2 regions of the Staphylococcus sp. HMSC068C09 genome follow, and region 2 is predicted to be linked to the other one. Evidence: predicted binding sites of a transcription regulator. Region 2 holds the regulator's gene; the other holds the start of a gene.
What was found. The regulator CtsR, encoded in region 2, represses protease genes until heat stress. The targets are predictions, from matches to a motif close to ATGGTCAATAAAGGTCAAACA.
Positions count from the first base shown of each region.

Region 1 (9,805 bases), on a different contig from region 2:
AATGACCGTATTTTCTAAAGTTAATGACATATTATTGAATAAATCTTGAATGCTTTTTGAGCATCTTTCTCTACATTGTCATTAAAAAAATTTATTTTCTTTATAAAAAATGAGGTGTTAGTAAATGAAACAATTTTTAATTACTGGTGGAACTGGAATGGTAGGTAGTCATTTAGTAAATGAAATTAAAAAAAGAGAGGCTCATATTACAATTTTAACTCGTAGTGATAAACAAAGTGATGAGCCTAAGATTACGTATGTTAACTGGTCTAAAAAAGGATGGGAAAATCAAGTACCAGATATTGATATAGTTATTAATTTAGCAGGAGCTACATTAAATAAACGTTGGACATCCTCTTACAAACAAACGATTATGACAAGTCGTATTCAATCGACTGAATCTTTAGTTCATTTATTTGAGCAACGTCAACATAAACCTGAAGTGCTTTTTAATGCCAGTGCTTTGAGTTATTATCCTCCAAGTTTACATCGAACTTATACAGAACAATATCAAACACTTCCTTTTGATTTCCTGTCAGATGTTGTTTATCAATGGGAACGATTTGCTCGTCGTTTCGAAAATTTTGGTACACGTGTTGTATTGGGAAGATTTAGTATGATTTTGTCTTCTGAAGGTGGCGCACTTCAAACGATGAAACTACCATATAAATTCTACGTAGGCGGCAAATTAGGTTCTGGCCGTCAATGGTATTCTTGGATTCACATAGATGACTTAGTGCGTGCGATTTTATTTACAATTGACGAATCAAATGCAAAAGGTCCATTTAATATGGCTTCTCCAATTCCTGAACGTCAAAATTTATTTGGTTATACGCTTGGACGTACGATGCATAAACCACATGAAACATGGGTGCCATCATTCATTATGCGTGCTGTACTAGGAGAAATGTCGACAGTAGTTCTCGATACTCAAAAAGTCTTACCTAATAAATTAGAAGCATTAGGGTTTAATTTTAGATATAATAATTTAAAAGTTGCACTTGAAGACTTAATTAACGAATAATATTTGGAGATTTAGTAATGAATGACAACAAGTTAACGTATATCTTACTACTTATCGCTAGTGTATTTTTAATTTTAAATGGTATCTTTGCTTTCGAAAAGAGTATTATTATGGTACTTTTATCTTTTTTCTTTATTATTATAGGATTATTATTAGGGTTTGTAGCTATACATTATTTATTAAAAACTAAAAAACCATAAAAAAAGGAAGAGCATCAATGCTCTTCCTTTTTTACATGTTAAACAATTCTATTTACATATCTTCAGGTTGCATTACATGATCAATTAAACCATATTCTTTTGCTTCATCAGCAGTTAAGAAGTTATCACGATCAGTATCTTTTTGAATTCTTTCAATACTTTGACCTGTACGTTCAGCTAAAATACGATTCAATTTTTCACGTGTTTTTAAGATATGGTTAGCAGCAATTTCAATTTCAGTCGCTTGACCTTGAGCGCCACCTAATGGTTGATGAATCATAACTTCAGCGTTTGGTAAGGCAAAACGTTTACCTTTTGTACCAGCTGCTAATAAGAATGATCCCATTGATGCAGCCATACCAATACAAATTGTTTGTACATCTGGTTTAATGTGTTGAATTGTATCGTAAATAGCAAATCCTGCTGTTACACTACCACCTGGAGAATTGATGTATAAATAAATATCTTTTTCAGAGTCTTGAGCTTGTAAGAATAATAATTGTGATACAATTGAATTTGCAACATTATCATCAATTGCTGAGCCTAACATAATAATGCGGTCTTTTAATAGACGAGAATAAATATCATAGGCGCGTTCACCGCGATTTGTTGTTTCTATAACTGTAGGAATTAAATTCATTATATTTCCTCCTTGTAATTAACTGTTATATTTATTTTACAACAAAAGTCAAAAATGGTCAAAAATAATACCTTTATATTTATTTGACGTGGCTTTTTATAATTTTATACACTATTCATATATTCAAATTGTACTGTTAATTATATATTTAGTACAGAAATTAGTTTTTATATTATACTCCTCGTAGTGTAATGGATAGCACGTAAGATTCCGGTTCTTAAGATAGAGGTTCGATTCCTCTCGAGGGGACTAATGATTATTAAAAAATAGGATGAAACGTTATATTGATGTTTTATCCTATTTTTTAAAATACATTTTATTTTACAATTCAACTTTTTCTCCATTTCTAATTTTATCAGCGAGTTCATTTAATTTTCGTAAGCGATGATTTACTCCTGATTTAGAAATAGGCCCATTTGATATCATTTCTCCTAATTCTTTCAAAGAAATTTCTTGATGTTCTACTCGTAATTTTGCAATCTCTCTTAAACGATCAGGTAAATTATCTAAACCTATTTCTTCATCAATTAATTGAATGCTTTGTACTTGTTTCATAGCTGCACTCACAGTTTTATTTAAATTAGCTGTTTCACAATTTACTAATCTATTGACAGAGTTTCTCATATCTCTCACTATTCTTACATCTTCAAATTTTAATAGTGCTTGGTACCCCCCTATCAAACTTAAAAACTCAGAAATTTTCTCCGCTTCTTTCAAATAAGAAATACTTCCTTTTTTTCGTTCTAAATGCTTAGCATTCAGTCCATAACTGTTCATTAGTTTAGTTAATCCCTCAGCATGTCCTTCATATTGAGAAAAAATTTCTAAATGGTAGGAAGAGGTTTCTGGATTATTTACTGATCCACCCGCTAAAAATGCCCCTCTTAAATAGCTTCTACGCATTTCATCATCTTTAATTATACTCGCATCAATGTCATGAACGAAAATACCATTTTTTAAAATACCTAATTTATCAAGTATTTCTTTAGCACGTACTTTAGTTCGACAAATGTAGATATTATTCTTTTTTAATTTCATTTTTTTTCGTACTAAAATTTCTACTTCGACATTAAAAATACGCTTAATTAATGAATATATTCTTCGAGCCGTAGTCGCATTTTCAGTTTGAACATTAATTACAAATTGTTGATTAGATAAACTGAGTGCACCGTTCATCCGAATCAAAGCGCTAAGTTCAGCTTTAGCATTACTTTCATCGACTTCAATGCGGGTCAATTCATTTTTCATATCTGATGCAAAACTCATTGATGCTCCCTCCTTTTCTCATCATCATTATTATATGTAATTAACATCTCAAAATATATAACACTCTATATCAAATTATTTTTAAATTCATTAAAATTTATTTTTTAGGTTTAAATTGAATTGTACTTGTTAATTCAAGTGCTAAATCATATACAAGTTTAGCAAGTACCTTTGTATTATGACGAACAAAGACATGGTCATAAATTTCTACAAGATTTTTAGAAGTAATCATTTTAATATGATTTTCTGTTAATTTTATTTTATTCGTACTTACAGGATGAGCATTACGTTCTTTATATCGTTGAAGAATCTGTTCATCAAATGCATCATTACTACAAATAACATAATCAATAAATGGTTCACCAGCATGTTGATGAATAGCTTTAACATGATCGTAGACATCATAATCATTTGTTTCTCCTGGTTGAGTCATAATATTAGAAATGTATAATTTCGGTGCTTGTGAACTTATGATTGCTTTAGAAATACCTTCAATACACAAATTTGAAATTACACTTGTATACAGTGAACCAGGACCTAGAACAATTAAATCCGCTTCTTGTAAAGCATCAACGGCTTCCTGCATGGGTTCTACATTAGATGGTTCTAAATAGACACGTCGAATTTTTTTATTTTTTTTAGGTATTTTAGATTCACCTTTAACAATCTCACCATCTTCTAAAACAGCATTTAACATAACATTAGTATTAGTAGATGGAATCACTTTTCCTTTAATGTTTAAAATTTTACTTAATTCTTTCACTGCATGACCAAAGTCATTTTTTATATTTGTAAGTGCTGCAAGTAATAAATTACCTAATGAGTGACCTTCAATTTGATGTTCTTCAAAACGATACTGAAATAATTCTTCTAGAATTGGTTCTGCATCACTTAGCGCTGCAATGACATTTCTAATATCTCCTGGAGCAGGAATAGACATTTCATCTCTAATTTTACCTGTACTACCACCATCATCTGCAACTGTAACAATAGCAGTAATATCTATTGGATATTCTCGTAACCCTCTAGCTAGTACTGAGAGTCCTGTGCCTCCTCCGATTAGTACTACTTTCAACTGTTTCATTTCTTCACGCCACTTTCAATATGTGCATCTCTATGATGAACATACACATTATAATCAAATATATCATTTAACTCTTCTCCGATACGTTTAGCTAAGGCTACAGAGCGATGTTGTCCGCCAGTACAACCTATTGCTATAACCAGTTGTGATTTACCCTCTTTTTTATAGCCTGGAATCATAAAAATAAGTAAATCCATTAGTTTTTCAAAGAAAGTTTCAGTTTCTTTCCATTTCATCACATAATTATAAACTGCTTCATCTTCTCCAGTCATCGGTCTCAAGTCTTCAACATAATATGGATTAGGCAAAAAGCGTACATCGAATACTAAATCAGCATCTTTCTGAATACCATGTTTAAATCCAAAACTAGTTACATTAATACTAAATGAATTCATTTTTTCATCGGCGAAATGACGTTTGATTCTTTCTTTTAATTCTTTAGGCTTTAACTCTGTAGTATCAATAATATAATTCGCTATTGATCTAATATTTGAAAGTAATTGTTGTTCTTCTAGAATTGAATCAATTAAAGACATTTGACCATTTTGATTTAAAGGGTGCGCTCTACGTGATTCTTTATATCTAGAAATTAATTTTTCAGTTGTAGCTTCTAAAAACATAACATCTACAATAACATCATTTCTCGTTTTAATTACATCAATTTCATCTATAAGTGATTTAAATAACTCTTTTCCTCTTAAATCAATTGCAATTGCTACTTTTTGAAGTGAAGGGTTACCTTGCTCCATTAACTCCACAAGTTTAGGTAGTAATATAGGTGGTAAATTATCTACACAGAAAAAGCCAATATCTTCTAAACATTGAATAACTAATGATTTACCAGCGCCAGACAATCCTGTAACAACTAATAGTTCACTTTTGCTCATTTCATCATTTATTTGATTAACCATTCTAAGCACCATCCATTTAAGCATACATGTATTTATATAACATCATAGCATATATTTTTACCTTGCTAACAATTTGTATCGACTTTACTGCTAAGAAAAAAGCTAGTAATAATACTTCTATCAGAAGTGATTATTCTAGCTTTAATTAATCCCTTAAGCTTCTTCTTTATCTTTTAATTCTTCGATATAATCAATTGCACTTTGTGCAGCAATACTACCATCACCTGTAGCAGTTACGATTTGACGTAATCCTTTATCTCTCACGTCTCCAGCTGCAAAAATCCCTGGTACAGAAGTAGTCATATCATCTTTTGTAATAATATAACCCATATCATTTGTAATACCTAAGTTATTAAATGGTGCTGTTAAAGGTTTCATCCCAATATAAATAAATACACCGTCTGCATCTAACGTTTGTTCAGACGCATCTTTTGTTGAAACTAACGTTACAGATCCAACTTTTCCATCTTTTTCATTAATTGATTTCAAAGTGTGACTCCAAATAAAATCAATTTTTTCATTTTTAAATGCACGATCTTGTAGAATTTTTTGGGCTCTTAATTCGTCTCTTCGGTGAACAATTGTTACTTTATCAGCGAATTTAGTAAGGAATGCGCCCTCTTCTACCGCTGAATCGCCTCCACCAATAACAAATATATTTTTGTTTTTAAAGAATGCACCATCACATACTGCACAATAACTTACGCCACGGCCACCTAATTCTTGTTCACCAGGAACACCAATTTTTTTATATTCTGCACCTGTTGAAATAATCACTGCTCTAGCTGTTATAGTTTTATTTCCTAGATTAATCACTTTGTGATCGCCATTATCTTCAATTGATTTGATATCTCCATATTGATAAGAAGCACCAAATTTTTTCGCATGTTCAAACATTTTTGTTGATAAATCTGGACCTGTAATCATTTCAAACCCTGGAAAATTTTCAACTTCTTCCGTATTTGCCATTTGTCCTCCAGGCATACCACGTTCAATCATCACTGTATTTAGATTTGCACGTGATGCATAAACTGCAGCAGTCATTCCAGCTGGTCCAGCCCCAATTATCGCAACATCAAAATCTACTTCGTTCATTTTTATACCTCCTACGTTTATATTAATACGCGCATTATATAGTATTATTTGCTTTTCATAAATTTATATGCTCAATAATTTATCAATTGCGTTATCTAATTTATATCTTGTAGTATTAAAAATTTCAATGATTTTCTTTTTAGTTATACGCTTTTTATGATAACGGTAATATAAATAAACATGTGCCGCAATATATCTATTTAACTCTTTAAAATTAACGCCTTCAACGATTAAAGCTTCTCCTTTATCAATCCAACTGACAAATAATTCTGTATCAAACGATAGTTCTTCAACGTCATACATTTTCTTTAATCCTTTATGAATAAAATCAAGCTTATTTAAATGTAATCCTTGAACTAAGTAAGTTAAATATAACTTTTCATAGTCATTCATGTTTTCCAATACTGACCAAATGTCTTCAGTCATTAGTATTTCTTTTCCGTTTAACTGATTTAATAAAAATACGCCATATAATCGATAATGACTGTCATCATCTAATAATAAAGGTAATATTTTTTGTTCAAATGTATATTTACTTTCTTCTAATACCCATGGGGCATATCCAACATCTACTTCAGAAATTTGCAATAATTTATCCCAAAATAATTTACTTTGTTTTTTATTTCCTAAGTAATAATAGTTATAGCTTAAAGCATTAAACATTTGAATTGAAACAAACTTACCCTTTTTATATAAAGGTAATAAAAGTTGTTGAGACGCTTTGTACTGTTTGAGATAACTTAGTACAATACCTAACTTAAAACTTTCATCTTCGTTCATCGGCATCACTTTATTTAATATTTTTATATATTTGTGATACTTCTCTGTTTCATTAGTATTATATAATAGCAATGTATAATGACAGAGTGCATGTACATCCGAGTTATCTTCAGCAAGCAATGTTTCGAATAATTCTTTAGCAATCTCATATTCACTCAAATAAAGATAACACATTGCTAGTAAATTTCTAATAACGCGATGCGACTGAATATCATCGTTTTGTTTTAAAATATACGTTCGTGCTTCTTGTAAACGTCCTTGAGCGAATAAATATTGAAATAATAATTGAACTGCAAATAATTGTGCTTCCATTTCAATTTTATTTTCTTCAATATAAGAAACTTCGAACATTTTTTCTAATTCTTCTCTAAAAGAATCATCATTTGATAAAACTACATAATTAATACCAAACAAGAAGGCCTTGTTTGGCTCGTTAAGTTTAATATTCAGTTGACTCAATTGATAATAACTTTCTGCTACATTATGATCATTTATAATGCTTTCATAAAACATTTTTTCTGCTTTTTTATTCAAATTCAATTCATTTAAACAATCGGCATACTTAAGTCTTATATCAAAATCTTCAGGTGACAAATCTAGCACATTTCTATAATATTCAGCTGCTTTTCTATAATCTCTCTGTTTATATTTTTGATCTGCCATCTTTCGATAAAAATTCTCATCAAAAGTCATTGGAATAATTTTTTGTTCCTTTCGTGCCATGCTTTGTCACCACTTTCTTATTTATTATGAATTTGCATGGGGTTTCCAAAAGCAATAGTATCATCGGGAACATCTTTAGAGACGATAGTACCTGCTTTAATTATAACGTTATGACCGATTTTCACCCCAGGTAAAATGGTCACATTTGCTCCAATTAAAGTATGAGAACCAATGTCCACTCGTCCATAACGATACTCATTTACTAAAATTTCATGCGTTAATATTGTTGTATTATAACCAATAACAGTATTACTGCCAATAGATATTAACTGGGGATGAAAAATATCAGGCATTACCTTATAGGCAAATGCAGTTCGTTCCCCAATTGACATCTTCAAGAAATGAATATAAATATAACGTTTTACATTTAAAAAAGGAATAAAGCGACTTATTTCTATTATTACTGTATTTTTTAACACTTTAGAAAAACGAACAAATTGGTAAATGCGCCATAAGGGATTCATCGACTGTGTATTAATAATAGTTAATCGTCTCATTATTTTACCTTCACTCTTGAATTCCAAGTTAATGGTCCAGCATTTTTATAAATAACTGGTTGATGTTTGATTCGACGATAGATAATTAAAATAATACCCATAATCATTAAAATAACTGAAACAAGTTGAGCTACGCGAATATGACTTGTTAACATTAAACTGTCTGTTCTTAATCCTTCAATAAAGAAGCGTCCTATTGAATACCAAATGAGGTATAATGAAAATGTTTCTCCAACACGTAGATGCTTTCTAAGGGTAATTAATATAATAAATCCAAGTATATCCCAAATAGATTCATATAAAAAAGTAGGATGATAGTATACACCTTCAATATACATATTTCGAATAATAAATTCTGGAATATGCATGCTTTCTAGAAATGTTCTTGATACCGGTCCACCATGAGCTTCATGATTCATAAAATTGCCCCATCGCCCTATACCTTGAGCTAATATAATACTTGGCGCAACAATGTCTCCAATTTGAAAAGGATTAAGATTTTTCAATTTACATAGAATAATTCCAGTAATAAAGCCACCTATTAATCCACCGTGAATAGCTATCCCGCCATGCCAAATTTTAGGTATTTCTGATGGATTTTCCATATAATAAGGCCATTGAAATATAACAAAATAAATTCTTGCAACTAGAAATCCGAAAATTGCACAATAAAAGATAATATCTACTAATGTATCTTTATGTAATCCTATAGATTTCAAGCTTTCTTGAGCAATAAAATATCCTATTAATATTCCTACTGCAATAATAATTCCATACCATTTTATCGATAAAGGACCTATATTGATAGCAGTAGGATTGATATAATTCAAATTAAAAAGCATATACTATTTCCCTTCATTCTGATTCCCATTCTTGATAATTTCTTCATTCAAACGTTGATTAAATTCTTCAGCTGTATTAATACCCATGATATTTAAACGATAATTCATTGCAGCTACTTCTATAATAACAGCAACGTTTCTTCCTGGTCTTACAGGGATTGTTTTTTTAGTTATTTCTGTATCTAAAATCTTTAATGTTTCTTCATTTAATCCAACGCGATCATATAATTTATTCTTATCCCAATTTTCAAGATTTATATTTAACCGTATTTGTTTTTGGGTTAGAATTGACCCCGCTCCAAATAAAGTCATGACATTGATAATTCCTAGTCCACGTATTTCTAATAAATGTTCAATTAACTTAGGTGGTGTACCAACCAATTCGTCTTTCGTAATTTCACGGATTTCAACATTATCGTCTGCTACTAAACGATGACCTCGCTTTACTAATTCTAATGCTGTTTCACTTTTCCCGATGCCAGAGTCTCCTGTAATTAATACTCCTACACCATATACGTCTACTAAAACACCGTGTAGAGAGGTCGTTTTAGCTAACTCATGTTCTAAAAATGTCGTTAATCGACTCATTAAACTTGTTGTAGCATCTTTAGAAACAATCAAAGGTGTATCCATTTCTTGAGCCGCTTCAATCAGTTCTTGAGGTGGCTCTAATCCTCTTGTCACAATAATTGCTGGCGTTTCAGGACGACATAATTTTCTCATTCGTCCCCGTCTTTCTTCAT
Region 1 covers NZ_KV813756.1:93,770-103,574, reverse strand. Annotated here, with positions in the region: gene HMPREF2930_RS05230 (TIGR01777 family oxidoreductase) at 125-1,024, shown strand; gene HMPREF2930_RS05225 (hypothetical protein) at 1,042-1,224, shown strand; gene clpP (ATP-dependent Clp endopeptidase proteolytic subunit ClpP) at 1,277-1,864, opposite strand; tRNA gene HMPREF2930_RS05215 (tRNA-Arg) at 2,042-2,113, shown strand; gene whiA (DNA-binding protein WhiA) at 2,186-3,130, opposite strand; gene yvcK (gluconeogenesis factor YvcK family protein) at 3,228-4,214, opposite strand; gene rapZ (RNase adapter RapZ) at 4,211-5,125, opposite strand; gene trxB (thioredoxin-disulfide reductase) at 5,279-6,220, opposite strand; gene HMPREF2930_RS05190 (tetratricopeptide repeat protein) at 6,284-7,723, opposite strand; gene HMPREF2930_RS05185 (acyltransferase) at 7,741-8,220, opposite strand; gene lgt (prolipoprotein diacylglyceryl transferase) at 8,220-9,062, opposite strand; gene hprK (HPr(Ser) kinase/phosphatase) at 9,066-9,805, opposite strand, start outside.
Region 1: a site for CtsR is predicted at 1,909-1,929, ahead of clpP (ATP-dependent Clp endopeptidase proteolytic subunit ClpP). Genes of this name have one in related genera too.

Region 2 (9,805 bases):
GAATGACGATGAAATTATGACTTATGCCAAAGAATTAGGTGCACCATATAATGTATTAAAACAAATTAAAGAAGAAGGTCGTTTACCAGTAGTAAACTTTGCAGCGGGTGGTGTAGCAACACCTCAAGATGCTGCCTTAATGATGGAATTAGGTGCTGATGGGGTATTTGTGGGTTCAGGTATTTTTAAATCTGAAGCTCCAGAAAAATTTGCAAAAGCTATTGTTCAAGCTACAACTCATTATCAAGATTATGAATTAATTGGAAAATTAGCAGCTGAATTAGGAACTGCAATGAAAGGTTTAGATATAAATAAAATCTCATTAGAAGAACGTATGCAAGAGCGTGGTTGGTAATTTATGAAGATTGGTGTATTAGCGTTACAAGGTGCAGTACGTGAACATATTCGTCACATTGAATTAAGTGGTCACGAAGGTATAGCAGTTAAGAAAGTTGAACAATTAGATGAAATTGATGGTCTTATTCTCCCTGGTGGTGAATCTACAACTTTAAGAAGACTTATGGATTTATATGGCTTTAAAGAAAAATTACAACAATCTGATTTACCAATGTTTGGAACTTGCGCAGGTCTTATTGTGCTTGCAAAAGATGTAGAAGGTGAGACAGGATATCTAAAAAAATTAGATATTACTGTTGCGCGTAATTCCTTTGGTAGACAAGTAGATAGTTTTGAAGCTGAGTTAGATGTTAAAGGTATTGCAAAAGATATAGAAGGTGTCTTTATAAGAGCACCACATATTGTTAGTGTAGAAAATAATGTAGAAATATTAAGTTCTATTAGTGATAAAATAGTAGCTGTTAAGCAAGGGAAATACCTAGGGGTGTCTTTCCATCCAGAATTAACAGATGACTATCGTATAACTCAGTATTTTATTGAACATATAGTTAAATAAAAAAAGCTTGAGATTAAAGTCTCAAGCTTTTTCTTATTAAATGAAGAATCCAGCGATAGCAGCTGAAATAAATGATACAAGTGTTGCACCGAATAATAACTTAATACCAAAACGTGCTACGACATCACCTTTTTCAGAGTTAAGTGATTTAATCGCACCAGAAATGATACCAATAGAACTAAAGTTAGCAAATGAAACTAGAAATACAGACGTAATACCTTTTGCATGTTCAGAAATACCCTTCAAGCTTCCAAGTGATTGCATAGCAACAAATTCATTAGATAATAATTTTGTTGCCATCACAGAACCTGATTTAACTGCATCCTGCCAAGGAACACCTGCTAAGAAAGCAAATGGCGCAAACACAAAACCAATTAACGTTTGGAAATCCCATTTGATTGCTCCGCCAGAAATTAAACTAAAAATACCACTTACAAGGCCATTTAATAAAGCAATGATTGCAATGTAGCCAATTAACATTGCACCAACGATAACTGCTACTTTGAAACCATCTAAAATATATTCACCTAACATTTCAAAAAATGATTGTTTTTTAGTTTCTGATTCATCCACTAGCAATTTATCATCTTCTTCATTAACTGTATAAGGGTTAATAATAGAAGCAATAATGAAGCCACCAAATAAGTTTAATACAACCGCTGTAACAACGTATTTAGGTTCAATCAATGTAAAATATGCACCGATAATAGATGCAGATACAGTAGACATTGCAGAAGCAGTTAAAGTATATAAACGTTGTTTAGGTATATATGGTAATTGTTGTTTTAATGAAATAAATACTTCAGATTGGCCAAGAATCGCAGCTGCTACTGCATTATATGATTCTAAACGCCCCATACCATTAATTTTAGAGATTAAGAACCCTAACACATTAATAATCCATGGAAGAATTCTAGTATATTGTAAAATACCAATTAATGCCGAAATAAATACGATTGGTAATAAGACACTAAAGAAGAATGGTGGATTTTTTGGATCTACAAATTTAAATCCTCCAAAAACAAAATTAACCCCTTCAGCAGCTTTTTGTAACAAATAGTTAAATCCATTTGAAATACCACCGATAATTGTAATACCAGCAGTCGTTTTCAAAAGAATAAATGCGAATATAAGTTGAATAATTAATAATAATCCAACATAGTGCCAACGAACATTCTTTTTATCTGAACTAAATAAAAATGCCAGCGCTAAAAAGACAATAATCCCAATGATCCCAATAAGAATATGCATGATTCTACTCCTTTAAAATTCTCTTTATCTTATATAATACAATAAAATAATAGAAGTAACATTAATATTTTTAAATAAAAAAAACAAATTGGTTGAAAAAGGTCAAAGTTGGTCATATAATATAGTCAAAGAAGGTCAATAGGGGTGGTAAATCATGCACAACATGTCTGACATCATAGAACAATACATTAAACAATTATTTGAAGAAAGTAATGAAGATATGGTAGAAATTCAAAGAGCTAATATTGCTCAACGTTTCGATTGTGTGCCTTCTCAACTCAACTATGTTATTAAAACGAGATTTACAAATGAACATGGTTATGAAATAGAAAGTAAACGTGGTGGAGGAGGATATATCCGAATCACGAAAATTGAAAATAAAGATGCAACGGGTTATATTAATCATCTATTGCAATTAATTGGTCCTTCTATATCTCAACAGCAAGCATATTATATAATTGATGGTTTGTTAGATAAAGGATTAATTAGTGATAGAGAAGCAAGAATGATTCAAGTGATTATTGATCGTGAAACACTATCAATGGATGTTGTTTCTAGAGATATTATTAGAGCAAATATTCTCAAACGATTATTACCTATCATTAATTACTATTAATAAATAATAAAGAAATGCGAGGTGTCTATGTGTGCTTTGCGAAAATTGTCATTTAAATGAAGCAGAGGTTAAACTCACAGTAAAAAGTAAAGATGGTACCTCTGAAAAGTGGGTGTGTTCAGAATGTGCGCAAGGAGAGCAACCTTGGAATCAACAAGAACATGCTGCGTCACATTCAGAGTTTCAAGATGATATTGAAGAAGCCTTTGTAGTCAAACAAATCTTACAACATTTAGCAACTAAACACGGATTAAATTTTCATGAAGTAGCATTTCAAGAAGAAAAACGATGTCCTACATGTAATATGACATTGAAAGATATAGCTCATGTAGGTAAATTTGGATGTGCAAATTGCTATGCAGTATTTAAAGAGGATATTGTTGATATTGTAAGACGAGTACAAGGTGGACAATTTGAACATGTAGGCAAGATGCCTCGTTCTTCACATCATAAACTGGCAATAAAAAAACAAATTGAAGAAAAAACGAATTACTTAAATATATTAATTGAAAAGCAAAAATTTGAAGAAGCAGCTGTCATTAGAGATGAAATTAAAGCCTTGAAACATGAAAGCGAGATGGAGCATGATGAATGATATGGATGCACATATTAGTGAATGGATGAAAGAAACAGATGAATCTCCCATTGTAATGTCTTCGCGTATTCGTTTAGCACGTAATTTAGAAAATCATGTTCATCCTTTAATGTTTCCATCTGAACAAGCAGGTTTTAGAGTAATCAATGAAGTGCAAGATGCACTACCTAATTTATCTTTAATGCGTTTAGATACCATGGACCAACAAAGTAAGATGAAGTTAGTGGCTAAACATCTCATTAGTAAAGAATTGATTAAACAACCAGCTTCAGCGGTGTTATTAAATGACGATGAATCTTTAAGTATTATGATTAATGAAGAAGATCATATACGAATTCAAGCAATGGGTAATGATTTATCTCTGACAGATTTATATCAAAAGGCTTCAGAAATTGATGATATTCTTGATGAACAATTAGAAATTAGTTTCGATGAAGATTTAGGTTATTTAACTACTTGTCCTACAAATATTGGGACTGGAATGCGAGCAAGTGTGATGCTTCATTTACCTGGATTATCTATAATGAAACGTATGAATCGTATTGCACAAACAATTAATCGTTTTGGATTTACGATTCGAGGTATATATGGAGAGGGTTCACAAGTTTATGGTCATATTTATCAAATTTCAAATCAACTTACATTAGGTAAGACAGAAGAAGATATTATTGACCAGCTGACAGAAGTAGTTCAACAAATTATTAATGAAGAAATGCAAATTCGTGAACGTTTAACACAATATAGTGAATTAGAAACGCTTGACCGTATTTATCGTTCGTTAGGAATATTACAAAATAGCCGTATGATATCAATGGAAGAAGCGTCATATAGATTAAGTGAAATTAAGTTAGGCATAGATTTAGGATATTTAAATTTAAGTAACTTTAAGTTTAATGAATTAATGGTAAGTATCCAATCTGCGTTTTTATATAATGATGAAGATGAAAACGTATCTGTAAATGAAAAACGGGCAAATATATTAAGAAAACATACAAATTAGGAGGTTGTAAACGATATGTTATTTGGTAGATTAACTGAACGCGCACAACGTGTATTAGCACATGCACAAGAAGAAGCAATTCGTTTAAATCATTCGAACATTGGTACTGAGCACTTACTACTTGGATTAATGAAAGAACCAGAAGGTATTGCTGCTAAAGTACTTGAAAGTTTTAATATTACTGAAGATAAAGTTATTGAAGAAGTTGAAAAATTAATCGGTCATGGTCAAGAACATTCAGGTACGTTGCACTATACCCCAAGAGCTAAAAAAGTCATTGAACTATCAATGGATGAGGCAAGAAAATTGCATCATAATTTTGTAGGTACAGAACATATTTTATTAGGTTTAATTCGTGAAAATGAAGGAGTAGCAGCACGTGTATTTGCTAACTTAGATTTGAATATTACTAAAGCACGTGCACAAGTAGTGAAAGCATTAGGTAGTCCTGAAATGAATACTAAAAATGCAACTGCAAATAAATCAAACAACACTCCTACATTGGATGGACTAGCACGAGACTTAACAGTTATTGCTAAAGACGGTACGTTAGATCCAGTTGTGGGTAGAGATAAAGAAATTACACGTGTTATTGAAGTATTAAGTCGTAGAACTAAAAATAACCCTGTACTTATTGGTGAACCAGGTGTAGGTAAAACAGCCATTGCTGAAGGTCTTGCACAAGCTATTGTAAATAATGAAGTGCCAGAAACGCTAAAAAATAAACGTGTAATGTCACTAGATATGGGAACAGTCGTGGCAGGTACTAAATATCGTGGTGAATTCGAAGAACGTTTGAAAAAAGTCATGGATGAAATCCATCATGCAGGTAATGTCATTTTATTCATTGATGAATTGCATACACTAGTTGGTGCTGGTGGTGCAGAAGGTGCAATTGATGCATCTAATATTTTAAAACCAGCGTTAGCGCGTGGTGAATTACAATGCATAGGTGCAACAACATTAGATGAATATCGTAAAAACATCGAAAAAGATGCTGCATTAGAACGTCGTTTCCAACCTATTCAAGTTGATGAACCTTCTGTAGAAGATACTGTTGCTATTCTAAAAGGTTTACGTGATCGCTACGAAGCTCATCATCGTATTAATATTTCTGATGAAGCACTGGAAGCGGCTGCTAAATTAAGTAACCGTTATGTATCTGATCGTTTCCTACCAGATAAAGCAATTGATTTGATTGACGAAGCAAGTTCAAAAGTGAGACTAAAAAGTCACACAACTCCAAATAATTTAAAAGAGATTGAACAAGAAATTGAAAAAGTTAAAAATGAAAAAGATGCTGCCGTCCATGCACAAGAATTTGAAAATGCAGCTAACTTAAGAGATAAACAATCAAAACTTGAAAAACAATATGAAGATGCTAAAAATGAATGGAAGACATCTCAAGGCGGACAATCAACATCATTATCTAAAGAAGATATTGCTGAAGTTATTGCAGGATGGACAGGGATTCCATTAACTAGAATTAATGAAACAGAGTCAGATCGTTTGCTTAATTTAGAAGAAACATTACATGATCGAGTAATTGGACAAAACGATGCTGTAACTTCTATTAGTAAAGCAGTTCGTCGTGCACGTGCAGGCCTAAAAGATCCTAAACGTCCAATCGGTAGTTTCATTTTCTTAGGACCAACTGGTGTAGGTAAAACAGAACTTGCACGTGCATTAGCTGAATCAATGTTTGGTGAAGAAGACGCAATGATACGTGTTGATATGAGTGAATTTATGGAGAAACATGCTGTGAGTCGTTTAGTTGGAGCGCCTCCAGGTTATGTAGGCCATGATGATGGTGGTCAATTAACTGAAAAAGTTAGACGTAAGCCATATTCTGTTATCCTATTTGATGAAATTGAAAAAGCGCATCCAGATGTGTTTAATATCTTATTACAAGTACTTGATGATGGACATCTAACTGATACAAAAGGGCGTCAAGTTGATTTCCGTAATACTGTTATTATTATGACATCAAATGTAGGAGCACAAGAACTACAAGATCAACGTTTCGCTGGATTCGGTGGTGCATCTGAAGGACAAGATTATGAAACAATTCGTAGAACTATGATGAAAGAACTTAAAAATTCATTCCGTCCTGAGTTCTTAAACCGTGTAGATGATATTATTGTTTTCCATAAATTAACAAAAGATGAACTTAAAGAAATTGTGACTATGATGGTAAATAAATTAACAAAAGATGAACTTAAAGAAATTGTGACTATGATGGTAAATAAATTAACAAAACGTTTATCAGAACAAGATATTAATATTGTAGTTACTGATAAAGCTAAAGAAAAAATTGCCGAAGAAGGATATGATCCAGAATACGGTGCTCGTCCATTAATTAGAGCAATTCAAAAAACAGTTGAAGATAATTTAAGTGAATTGATACTTGATGGTAATCAAATTGAAGGAAAAGAAGTCACAATTGATCATGATGGTAATGAATTCAAATATGATATCCATGATAAACAAGAAAATAATATAGAAGATACAAAAGAACCAGCAACAGAAGAATAAAAAGAGCTTAAATTCAGAGTCTAGGAGTCATTAAATCCTAGACTCTTCTTTTCATTTATATATATATTTAAATTTGTCATTATAACTGGATACATATAAAATAGATATGTTCAAAAAAATCGGAGGTGCAGTTTTGGCCAAGAAAAAAGTAATTTTCGAATGTATGGCTTGTGGATATCAGTCTCCTAAATGGATGGGAAAATGTCCGAATTGTGGTGCTTGGAATCAAATGGAGGAAATTATTGAAAAGACTTCCAATCCAAAGCATGGCGTAAAAGCAAAAGAGACACAAGCAAAAGTACAGAAATTAAATAGTATTAAGCATGAGGCAACACCGAGAGTTCAAACGGACTCTAAAGAATTTAATCGTGTACTTGGTGGTGGAATTGTTAGTGGATCACTCGTACTGATTGGCGGCGACCCGGGTATTGGGAAATCTACATTATTATTACAGATTTGTGCATCGTTATCACAGAAACTTAATGTACTTTATATCACGGGTGAAGAATCACTAAATCAAACGAAATTGCGTGCAGATCGTCTAGAGGAAGACTCTAGTAATTTAAATGTACTAGCTGAAACAGATTTAGAAGTTATTCATCAAACCGTGGAACAAGAGCGCCCAGACATACTTGTTGTCGATTCAATTCAAACGATTTATCATCCTGAGATTAGTTCAGCACCTGGCTCAGTATCACAAGTTCGAGAAAGTACACAAAGTTTAATGAATATTGCAAAACAAATGAATATCGCAACTTTTATAGTAGGTCACGTAACAAAAGAAGGGCAAATTGCTGGTCCAAGACTATTAGAACATATGGTAGATACAGTTTTATACTTCGAAGGTGATGAACACCATGCTTATCGAATTCTAAGAGCAGTTAAAAATCGTTTTGGTTCAACAAATGAAATGGGTATTTTTGAAATGAAACAAAGTGGTTTGAAAGGGGTACAAAACCCTTCAGAAATGTTTTTAGAAGAACGCTCTACAAATGTTCCAGGATCAACAATTGTGGCTACTATGGAAGGCACACGACCACTATTGATTGAGGTGCAATCTCTAGTAACACCTACTACATTTAATAATCCAAGACGAATGGCCACAGGCATCGACCACAATCGACTTAGCTTACTTATGGCTGTTTTAGAGAAAAAAGAAAATTATCTTTTACAACAACAAGATGCTTACATTAAAGTAGCGGGTGGAGTGAGACTTACTGAACCGGCTGTAGATTTAAGTATTATTGTAGCGACTGCTTCAAGTTTTAAAGATAAAGCCGTAGATGGTTTGGATTGTTATATTGGTGAAGTGGGATTAACTGGTGAGGTAAGACGAGTATCGCGTATCGAGCAACGTGTACAAGAAGCGGCAAAACTAGGATTTAAGAGAGTGATTATTCCCCAAACGAATATAGGTGGATGGACATTCCCAGAAGGTGTTCAGGTCGTTGGTGTGACAACGGTACATGATGCCTTAACATATGCGTTTAGTAATCGCTCATCATAGGCATTTAAAGGGGTGATAACGTATGAAGGTATTAAAAGGAATTATTATTATAATCTACATCATTCTTGGTGCATCATTTGGAATCATGTTAATTCCAGAAATTTTAAATGATTTAGGTATGAACAACCATCCCATTTATACTAATCATTATGTTGATGGTTTAATAGGGATGATTGTATTCTTTCTAATATTTGGGTTATTTATTAATAAAGTAACACGATTACTTAAAGAAGCTGAAATTTGGATTATGCAACGTAGTGCAGTTGAAATTTTGTTTGCTACACTAGGATTAGTCGTTGGTTTATTTATTTCAGTAATGGTTTCATTTATTTTAGAAATGATAGGAAATTCTATATTAAATCACCTTGTGCCTATTATTATTACATTATTATTATGTTATTTAGGATTCCAGTTTGGTTTGAAAAAGCGTGATGAAATGCTTATGTTTTTGCCAGAAAATATAGCACGTTCAATGTCTAAAAATAATATCAGCGCCATACCTAAACTGTTAGATACAAGTGCAATTATTGATGGAAGAATTTTAGATATTATTAAATGCGGATTTATAGATGGAGAAATTCTTATTCCTCAAGGAGTTATAAATGAATTACAAGTAGTTGCAGATGCTAATGATAGTATCAAACGTGAAAAAGGACAACGTGGATTAGATATTTTAAATCAACTTTATGATTTAGACTATCCAACTCGTGTGATTCATCCTCAAAAATCTCATAGTGATATTGACAAACTGTTAGTTGAATTAGCTCAAGTTTATCATGCTCATGTCATTACAACCGATTTCAACTTGAATAAGGTATGTCATGTTCAAGGGATTACTGCATTAAATGTTAATGATTTGTCAGAAGCAATTAAACCCAATGTTCATCAAGGTGACCGACTTAATATTTTATTAACTAAAATGGGTAAAGAACCTGGCCAAGGGGTAGGATATCTAGATGATGGAACAATGGTAGTTGTAGATCATGCCAAATCTCTTATAGGTAAACAGGTTGAATTAGAAGTCATTAGTTTATTACAAACATCATCTGGTCGTATTATATTTGCTAAGACTATAGAGGAGTCCTTAAGTGAATAGAGAAAAGGGTTTCATGTGAAACGTATTCATTTATAAATTATTGTATAACATTTTTCGCTATGAGATATTGATGAGTAACGTAACAACAACAGCAATAGACTTATCAAACCAGCCAATTAATGCTACAATAATAAGGAAATGCGAAGTTGATCTAAGTATAGATTAGAAGTTAAAGTTATTCAAAAACGATTCTTTAAAGATTGTTTGGGATAACTTTTTTCTAATGAAAGAAATCATTCGCTATAAAGAATGAATAACAAAATTAGGAGTGAAACGAATGAGTGAACGCGTA
Region 2 covers NZ_KV813745.1:51,914-61,718, reverse strand. Annotated here, with positions in the region: gene pdxS (pyridoxal 5'-phosphate synthase lyase subunit PdxS) at 1-355, shown strand, start outside; gene pdxT (pyridoxal 5'-phosphate synthase glutaminase subunit PdxT) at 359-913, shown strand; gene HMPREF2930_RS02305 (NupC/NupG family nucleoside CNT transporter) at 950-2,164, opposite strand; gene HMPREF2930_RS02300 (CtsR family transcriptional regulator) at 2,319-2,780, shown strand; gene HMPREF2930_RS02295 (UvrB/UvrC motif-containing protein) at 2,812-3,375, shown strand; gene HMPREF2930_RS02290 (protein arginine kinase) at 3,368-4,375, shown strand; gene HMPREF2930_RS02285 (ATP-dependent Clp protease ATP-binding subunit) at 4,391-6,910, shown strand; gene radA (DNA repair protein RadA) at 7,044-8,417, shown strand; gene HMPREF2930_RS02275 (PIN/TRAM domain-containing protein) at 8,440-9,513, shown strand; gene gltX (glutamate--tRNA ligase) at 9,791-9,805, shown strand, end outside.